Regions from separate parts of the Rossellomorea sp. LjRoot5 genome, predicted to be linked through region 2. Evidence: a T-box and tRNA genes for the amino acid it is inferred to sense, from the RefSeq annotation. Region 2 holds a T-box; the other regions hold tRNA genes.

Region 1 (3,272 bases), 3.6 Mb from region 2:
CAAATTAGGTTTCATCAAAACTAAATTAAATAACTTATTTAACATAGGAGTTGTAAAAGTATCTTGATGTAACTGTCCTTTAGCTATACTATCTTTCAACGCCTTAAACATTAAGATTAATGAACCTTTATAACCTTCTCTTTCTTTAAAAATGCTCTCGTCAATAAAGTTATAAATTCTTTTTTGTTGAGTTTTAATTTTCTTTTCACTGTTTTCAAAATAGTCGAAGAAAAAAGCTAAATTGTTACCCTCTTTAAAGGGAAATGAGTCTACTTGATTTTTTTCAACTTTGATTTTTAAATTCAAACTATTTAGTTCCTTATTTAGATCCTTATAAAATTCACTCTTTTCACTTTCATAATTGTAAGGAAACTCAAAATCATCAACATACCTTACATATTTATATTCACTTAATTTCCCATCAAGCTTACACATATAAATTTCTGCAATTAATCTAGAAGCAAAGCTTCCTGTAGGTATACCATGTGTTTCCCCTATTTGACATTTTTGAATTAAAGCATCAAGTATATTATAGTATTTTCCTTTATCATTCTTATTCTTTTTCGCTTCAGTTTTACCTACTAAAATCCATGGAATTGAATGGGTATATATACTTGGATAAAAATTTTGAACGTCAGTTTTAAAAAGTCTCCTCTTTCCTATCCTGTTATCCTCACGCATAATTTTACCTGTTAAAAAGGAAGAACTATAAAATCCCTTTGAGATTGACTGATTACTTGAACCCAAAATTCCCATATATATATCTTTGTATTCTGAAAGGTGTCTACACAGACAAATATAAGAATAAATATTGGGGAGCTTATATATTCTCCTTTCATCTTCGTTTTTATAGATTGATAACTCGATAGGTACTGTTTCTTTTTTTGAACTGAAATTTACCTTTTTCTCTATTTCTATATATTTACCTTCTAACCCATTTGTATTAAATACCTTTTTAAATAACATATTCGATAATATATAATCTTCTTTATATTGTTTTGAATTGTATTTAAAATCAAAATAACCATACTTTATAAGGTAGCTTATTGAAAAGTATTTTCCAAATTTTATATTATTTATATACTTTTTTATCGAACCTCTGTTAATGGGCATTATCTTCACCTTTCTAAATGAACTTTTGTTCTATACCATTTCTTTTACACTTCCCTAATTATACCAACAACACTTAAATATATCGATTAAGGTCCAACCCGCTGCTAAGTTATAGACATAGTCTAGTTTCTTCTGAGTAGATAATTTCTTGAATTTAATTTTGTTAATATCAATAACATTCATATTGATACCAGCTCGATACATTAATTTTTCTATAAAATAAAAGGAGCTGTTTTATTTGGACGAGCAAGATAATAATGAATATGAAATTATAGATAGAGCTGGGAATTTAGCCAAAATAGGAAAAAACAAAAAATCATATATTGGCAATGTTGTGATTTGCAGAACAAATGTCTAAAAAATTCTTCTGCTGCTTCTTCGTTTGAAGAATCTTGTGTAACTGCAGAGATAGATTAGAAGGTTTGTTTGGCTAGAGAGATGGAGACCGATTTTCTTCGTTTGATGGGAATCACTCCTAAAATTACTTATAGGAACGATTTGAGGTATACGTGGTGCTTTTCGTTATTTATGAATGAACTGTACCCATTAAAAATGAGCATAAAAAAACCATCACGTTTGTAAAAAACGCAATGGTTTCAAAAATTTAGTACGCCCTCGGAGGGAATCGAACCCCCATCTCAAGAACCGGAATCTTACGTGCTATCCGTTGCACCACGAGGGCATGAAATGAATAACCGTCACGAATATATATTATAAGCCAGATATTACTTGTTTGCAATAGATATTATCGTATATGTCTTTTTTTACTTTCCAATTAATATCATTTAAAAGCGTAGTGGGGATTTCCTTGTAATTAGTTAATTCTAACAGGATTTGCTGTTACTCATTCTCTATCCTTTTAAAGGACCACAAAGTGGATTGAAGCGGAAGGCACTTGACTCCTGCGGGAATAGCGGGAAAGTTGAGACCCCACAGGGCAAAGCCCGAGGAGGCTCAACTCACGCCCCGCCGGAAAGCAAGTGCCTGCAGCGGAAAGAAACGGTCTTCAATTCTACACGATACTTTTCTAAGAAGGACCTTCTCTATATCTTGAAGAAGTGAGTGCTATCTCACATATAGGAACTCATAAACTTTACAAATAGCGAACTGTTTAAAAAAGGTATCAATGGGTATCATGTAGAAAGGATTTATATACAGGGTAATAAAGGAATCGTTTAGTTTGACCTTTATTGACCATGGGTGTATGATTACAATACAAAGTGAATAAGTAATTCCAACAAATAAAAAGAATTTCTAAGGAGGAACGAGGATGAATTTAATTCCTACAGTTATTGAACAAACAAACCGTGGTGAGCGTGCGTATGACATTTATTCACGTTTATTGAAAGACCGTGTCATCATGCTTGGAAGCGGCATTGACGACAATGTGGCGAACTCCATTGTAGCACAACTTCTTTTCCTTGAATCTGAAAATCCGGAGAAGGATATCTCAATCTACATAAACTCTCCTGGCGGAAGCATCACGGCAGGTATGGCTATTTACGATACGATTCAATACATCAAGCCTGATGTACAGACGATCTGTATCGGTATGGCGGCTTCAATGGGAGCGTTCCTTCTTGCAGCTGGTGCAAAAGGCAAGCGCTTAGCCCTTCCAAACGCTGAAGTGATGATTCACCAACCACTTGGTGGTGCTCAAGGTCAGGCGACGGAAATCGAAATCGCTGCGAAGCGCATTCTATTCCTTCGCGAAAAATTGAATCAAATCCTTGCTGATCGCACTGGTCAACCTCTTGAAGTGATTTCAAAAGATACGGACCGCGATAACTTCATGACAGCTGAAAGAGCGCTTGAATACGGATTGATCGACCGCATCATCACCCGTAACGAAATGGATAATAAATAAGAACCAAAAAACCCCCTTTCCAGACTCCGGGAAGGGGGTTTTTTTGTATCCTCTACCGATAGAAAAAGCCGATGACCACTCCCTGGTCACCGGCTTTTTCTGAAGTTGAACGTTTACGCCTCTTTTTGAACGAATCCTTCAAGGGCGTCGAGCGCTTCTTCTTCGTCGCTTCCGTCTGCTACCAATGTGATGGCAGATCCGGTGGAGATCGCTAGACTCATTAAACCCATGATGCTTTTGGCATTGACCTTCTTCCCATCTTTTTCTAAGAAGATTTCAGATGAGAAGCGGT
Region 2 (3,272 bases):
ACCTTCGAACGTGAGCATATGCTCCAGGGAGAATTCAATGTCATTGAGACGGTCATTTTTCAGGTCATGAAAGATGATTGCCCCGACCCCGACATCTCTTGCAACTCTGTAAGCATCTTTTAAGTCAGGGTTTTTCTGCTTAATGTTGTCCTCCGCCATTTTGATTGCTTCGTGAAGCACTTCTTCAAGGAGGATGACCCTTCCTTTTCTTGTAGACATCTTCTTTCCATCCTTTAAATACAGACCGAATGGAATATGCTTCATGTCATTCGCCCAATTGTACCCGAGCTTATTCAATACGTTCATCACTTGCTTGAAATGGATGGTCTGTTCCTGACCTACAATGTACAGGGCTTCGTCAAAGGTATATTGTCGCTGACGATAAAGGGCAGCAGCCAGGTCCCGTGTGGCATAAAGGGTTGCTCCATCAGATTTCTTGATCAGGCAGGGAGGCAGATTCCCATCATCCATCCGAACGACTTGAGCCCCTTGGGATTCCTCAAGAAGATGATGTTTCTGAAGCAAGGTCACGACTTCTTCCATCTTGTCATTGAAGAACGCTTCACCGTTATAGGAATCGAACTCGACTCCAAGGAGAGAGTAGATTGTTTTAAATGCTTGGAGTGATTCATCTTTAAACCATCTCCAAAGCCCGGTAATCTCTTCATCCCCTTCTTCGAGGAGCTTAAAGGCTCTTCTTCCTTCTTCATCAAGGGAAACATCGAGTTCTGCCTGTTCATGGAACTTTTTATAAAGAATAAACAATTCGGCAATGGGGTTTTCTTTGACCTTTTCCGGGTCGCCCCATTTTTTGAAAGCGACGATCAGTTTACCGAATTGTGTCCCCCAATCGCCGATGTAATTGATTTTCTCTGTACGATAGCCGCATTTTTCGGCAACAGAGGCAATGGCATTCCCGATGACCGTTGAACGGAGATGCCCCATGGAAAAAGGTTTGGCAATGTTAGGTGAGGACATATCTAATACGACGGTTCTGTTTTCTCCAAAGGTGTGGGTTCCATATTCCTTTCCCTTCGCCAAAATTCCCGACACGATTTCTCTTCCCATTTTTCCCCCGTCAAAGTGGATATTGATATAAGGTCCAACGGCCACAACCTTGGTGAAAAGGGGAGAGGTAATCGTAGCGGCCATTTCATTGGCGATTTGTGCAGGGGCCCTTTTCATGGTTTTTGCCAACTGGAAGCAAGGGAAGGCCAAGTCCCCTAAATGACTATGCTTCGGAATTTCAATCAAATCGTATAGATCTTTCTCGCTCCAATCCGACAAGAGCTGAGTTTTTAACTCTTGAGCCAGTATTGATTTAAAATCCATCTTGTTACACCTCCCATTAGTATGAAACACAAAAAAACCCGTCTCTACACAGAGACGAGTTTAGCTCGCGGTACCACTCTTATTCCCGATTAAGGACACTCATTGTATAACGGGAGATCCCGGTTCTTCCCTACTGATTTTCAAGAAGAACTTCTCAGAAGTGCGTTTCATCCAGGGCTTCATACCGGGCTCCCACCGCCCCCGGCTCGCTTATGATCCACGTCGGGATTACTCTCTTCTTCACAGAATATTCCATATCTAATTACTATTATTTTACACATATCAGTGATGAATGCAACCTGTAATTAAGAATCTTCTGAAGAAAACATATACGTTTTATGATGAAACCTCATACTGAACACAAGGCCGAGGGCCAGCATATTCCCCATGAGGGAGCTTCCCCCATAACTGATGAACGGAAGGGGGATACCTGTGATCGGCAGTAACTGGATCGTCATTCCGATGTTCTGGAACACATGGAACGTGATCATACTGATGATCCCTGCACAGACATAAGCGTTGAAAGGCTCTTTGGTATCAAGGGCAGTCTTGGTTAGATGGTAGATCAGCAGAAAGTATAAACTGATGACGACACTTGCGCCGATAAATCCGTACTCTTCACCGATGACACTGAAGATAAAGTCTGTATGATTTTCCGGGATATACACTTCCCGGTCACCGTAGCCTTTCCCGAAAATCTGTCCCGAACCAATGGCGTTAAGGGAGTTGATCAAGTGAAATCCTTCTAATTTCGCATAATTGTACGGATCGAGCCAGGCATAGATCCGTCCGAATTGGTAAGGTTTCACGTTTAAGTATTTCTCCAATAATTGTGGTGCCCATATTACCAGTGAAAGGATGCCCGCACCTAAGACTCCGATAGAAGCATAGATAGGCACAATCAGCTTCCACGTAATACCTGAAACGAGGATGATACCCGTCATGATGGCAAGTATCACCAGTGATGTCCCTAAATCCGGCTGCTGCATGATGAAAGCAAGGGGGAGAAGGGTGGTCAAGCCGATTTTAATTAATAATTGAAAGTCTGTCTGCACCGTTTTCCTTGGGTTAAGTTCATGATGATTGGTAATGACACGTGCCAAAGCAAGGATTAAGAATGTCTTCATGAACTCTGAAGGCTGTATCGATCCAAGCGGTCCCAGCATGAACCAGCTTTTGGCTCCATTCCGGTGTGGTGCAATGCTTTCCGGAGAAATCAATAATAAAACGAGCAAGAAGATTCCTGCGCCGTATATGTACCAGGCAAGCCGTTTATACTGATCTGAGTCGAGAAATAACGCAGCGCCGATAATGATACCGCCCACTACGTACCAAAAAGCCTGTCTAATCACAAAGTTTGTCTCATATTGCCCTGAGGTCTGGGCGCTGCTGATTCCCATTGCACTTACAATAAAGAACAGCATTAATAAAAAGAGAAGACCCCAATCGATCTTATCAGCAAATCGCTGGCGAGTTTCCATAATCTATTCACCTGAATTTCTAAAGATTTCACATTCCTAGTCTAATAGAAATGAAAGGAAATTTCTACTCATGACCCGAGAAATTCGAGAACTTCTGTCGGGATACGACACGTATTTGAAACAGATGAAGAATTGAATTCATCGGGAATGTCCATGGCAGAAGGGCTTAGAAGGAAAACAGAGAGGGGATATTCCATTTATTACATGTTTATAGCGGGTATTTGATATTGAAATAGATTCTATTTATAAATATGTGGTTTAGAAGCTAATATCGACGCTAATCTTCAATACATTGTACTGAAATATGACTATTTTCGACAATTACCTGCGACTTTTGTCATCATTTTGAAATGAAATAGAAAAGAACAAGTATGTTCTATATTTGATAAAATAGAAACTATGAACTGTGCACCGTGTTAATCAGATGGAGGGAATGTTCTTGAAGGCAAATAACCAAGT
Region 3 (3,272 bases), 2.8 Mb from region 2:
GAACACGGAGCGGTCCTTGATTTGAACTATATTGAAGACAGCAGCGCATTGGTGGATATGAACATCATCATGACGGGTGAGGGTGAATTTGTGGAGCTTCAGGGAACTGGTGAAGAAGCTACATTTACAATGGATCAATTACATCAATTATTGAAGCTTGGACAAGGTGGGATTCACGAATTATTCCAAATCCAGCAGCAATCATTAGGCGATATCGTAAAGAGATTTCAATAAAGGGATGAGAGAACCGATGACAAAACGAGTGATCATAGCCACAAAGAACAGGGGAAAAGCAAAAGAATTCCAACATATGTTTGCACCTTACGGGTATGAGGTACAAACATTACTAGACCTTCCTCATATTGAGGATGTGGAAGAAACAGGCGTAACCTTTGAAGAGAATGCGATTCTAAAAGCGGAAACCGTAGCCAGGGAATTAGGGGAACTTGTGATTGCCGATGATTCCGGACTCTCCATCGATGCCCTTGAAGGTCGTCCAGGCGTGTATTCCGCGCGCTATGCCGGGGAAGAGAAAAGCGACGAAGCGAATATGGCGAAAGTATTAGAGGAGCTTGAGTCAGTGGAAGAATCCGACCGAACGGCCCGTTTTTACTGTGTGCTTGCCATTGCCGGCCCTGACATGGAAACGAAAACGGTGACAGGAAGTTGTGAAGGGATGATCCTGCGTGATAAGAGGGGGACGAACGGGTTTGGCTACGATCCGATCTTCTTCGTGCCTTCCCTTGGAAAGACCATGGCCGAATTGACACAAGATGAAAAGAGTCAGATCAGTCATCGCGGCCATGCACTAAAAAAGCTCGGAAATATGATTTCAGACTTAGTTTAAAGGGTGAATCTGAATGAAATTATTAGTTGTAAGTGACAGTCATGGATCCAAAGATGAATTGTTGAATCTATCAGAGAAGTACAAGTCCAGTGTCGACGCTATGATCCACTGTGGTGACTCGGAGTTGAGTGCAGATGATCCTGCATTGTCATCTTATCTGATTGTCCGGGGGAACTGTGACATGGATGCACGATTGCCTGACGACTTGGTAGAGAAGGTAGACGGGCAAACCATCATGGTGACTCATGGGCATCACTATGGAATCAAGATGTCATTGATGAAACTCCGCTACAGAGCGGAAGAGATCGGGGCGCAGTTTGTGTTCTTTGGTCATTCACACACCCTGGCGGCAGAATTGATTAACGGCACATTATTCCTGAACCCTGGAAGCATCCTGCTGCCACGGGGGAGAAGTGAACGTACTTACGCATTGGTAGATACTAAAGATCAAGAAATAAACGTCACATTCCTGACCCACGATCATGTAGTGATGGATGAATTGACGCAAACATTTAACTTGTAAAATACAGTGTGGGAACCCATGTAGTACGGGTTCCCATATTGATTTTAGGTAGTAAAAACAAAGGTGAAAAATAAAATGAAACTTTTTTTGAAAACCTGTTGACTTATTTATGCTATGTGAATATAATAAATATTGTCCTTGAAAAACAAATAACGAAAAAAACACGTCCCAGTAGCTCAGCTGGATAGAGCAACGCCCTTCTAAGGCGTCGGTCGGGAGTTCGAATCTCTCCTGGGACGCCATAATCATTACATACGAACCTTGATACCGGGGTTTTGACTAACAAGGGGTACTGACACAGTAAACTGTGAGGTATCTCTTTTTTTATCCGATACATGGTGCAATGCTTTTTGAGTCAAATTGCTATTTTTAATGTGTCCCAGTAGCTCAGCAGGATAGAGCAACAGTTTCCTAAACTGTAGGTCGGGAGTTCGAATCTCTTCTGGGACGCCATAAACTCTACATACGCTAAGCTTACCCCAATGAGGTAGGCTTTTTTTGTTATCCAAATGATATCGTGCTAAACTAATACAAACTAAACAGTATAGGCGGGTACGTTTTATGAATAAGGGAAACCAAGAAGGAAAAGGAAAGATCGTACAGTTTCCAGGATTGAAGGACCGGCTGCTGGAAAAAGGGGTGCAGGCTTTGGAAAAAGGGGAAGTCCACGAATCTTCCCAACTCCTCGCACAAGCATATGAACTCGAACCGGATAATCCGGATATCAATACGGCACTCGTATTATCGCTCTATGAAAGCAAACAATACGATCAGGCCGGATCCATATGTAAAGAGATGCTCCTCGAAGGAATCGGTGACTATTTCGAGGTCGTTGATATGTACTTAATGATTCTTATACAGCTTCACAAGCACAGTGAAGTAATCGATACAATCAATGCCCTTTTTGATGAAAGGGAAGTACCCTTTGAAAAGGAAGAGCACTTCAGGAAGCTTCTCCATTTCAGTGAAAAGGTAGTGAACGGGAAAGCGGCTGTTCCTCATAATGAAGAGCAGACGGAAGAACAACCGTCCATCTTGTCAGGAAAAAGCCTCGAGGAACAGACGCTTATCGTGGCAGAGCTCGTTCATCGTAATATTCACCCGTTTATCGATGAACTGCAAGGGGTTTTACAGGATCCCGATGCCCATCCATTTTTACAAACGATGATTTTAAATGTTTTAAAAGAGCATGGAATGGATAAAGAAGTAGTTGTGGTGAAGTTAGGAATGGAAGAGCGGGTTTCTCCTGCAGCGTTGGAAGACGTTTTCGAGTCGGATTTCTTCATCGGGGCAACACATGCCCTGGATGATCTTCTGGCACAAACGAATCCTACTCTATTTCAGCATGCACAGGAATTACTGAAACGTCATGCCTTTCTTCTCTATCCTTTTACACTTAAGGAAGAACCGGAAGAAATCGCTGCAGTATATGCCTACTACATCGCAGGGATGTTTGCCGATGCGATCCTTGAAGAAGAGTTAAAAGAACAGGTTGAAACGATTCAAGCCAGAGGGATTCTATCAAGACTTGCGGAACTAGAGGAAATTTCCTCTCCGAATATTTAAACCCCCTCTGTTGAAAGACAGTGGCTGTATGTTATAATGTAATGGTTGTAATGTAAAAGTTTTTCATATATTTACGATGATAGTGCTAGATTCACACGGGACTATCTACTACTATGCGTAAAAAAATAAGATCAACTATAGATTTGTTGGAGGGAACAGTATGTCTGCAAAATGGGAAAAGCAAGAAGGAAATCAAGGAGTACTTACAATTGAAGTAGAAGCTGCAAAAGTAAACGAAGGTTTGGACGCAGCATTCAAAAAAGTTGTGAAACAAGTGAACGTACCAGGATTCCGTAAAGGGAAAATGCCTCGCGGAATGTTCGAAAAACGTTTTGG

What was found. A T-box is a leader RNA that pairs with one kind of tRNA and senses whether it is charged. The one in region 2 lies ahead of argS (arginine--tRNA ligase), so its partner is inferred to be a tRNA-Arg.
Region 1: it has a tRNA-Arg gene. The T-box ahead of argS (arginine--tRNA ligase) is inferred to sense a tRNA for this amino acid. The anticodon was not compared.
Region 3: it has a tRNA-Arg gene. The T-box ahead of argS (arginine--tRNA ligase) is inferred to sense a tRNA for this amino acid. The anticodon was not compared.

The regions. Positions count from the first base shown of each region.
Region 1 is NZ_CAXUQN020000001.1:620,487-623,758, reverse strand. It holds gene ACSQ2E_RS03040 (RNA-directed DNA polymerase) at 1-1,113, opposite strand, end outside; tRNA gene ACSQ2E_RS03035 (tRNA-Arg) at 1,724-1,795, opposite strand; gene clpP (ATP-dependent Clp endopeptidase proteolytic subunit ClpP) at 2,384-2,980, shown strand; gene ACSQ2E_RS03025 (HPr family phosphocarrier protein) at 3,094-3,272, opposite strand, start outside.
Region 2 is NZ_CAXUQN020000001.1:4,241,216-4,244,487, reverse strand. It holds gene argS (arginine--tRNA ligase) at 1-1,332, opposite strand, end outside; T-box leader at 1,380-1,585, opposite strand; gene ACSQ2E_RS21645 (FtsW/RodA/SpoVE family cell cycle protein) at 1,638-2,813, opposite strand; gene ACSQ2E_RS21640 (hypothetical protein) at 3,253-3,272, shown strand, end outside.
Region 3 is NZ_CAXUQN020000001.1:1,456,434-1,459,705, forward strand. It holds gene rph (ribonuclease PH) at 1-234, shown strand, start outside; gene ACSQ2E_RS07420 (XTP/dITP diphosphatase) at 251-847, shown strand; gene ACSQ2E_RS07425 (metallophosphoesterase) at 861-1,370, shown strand; tRNA gene ACSQ2E_RS07430 (tRNA-Arg) at 1,536-1,612, shown strand; tRNA gene ACSQ2E_RS07435 (tRNA-Arg) at 1,747-1,823, shown strand; gene ACSQ2E_RS07440 (tetratricopeptide repeat protein) at 1,932-2,936, shown strand; gene tig (trigger factor) at 3,097-3,272, shown strand, end outside.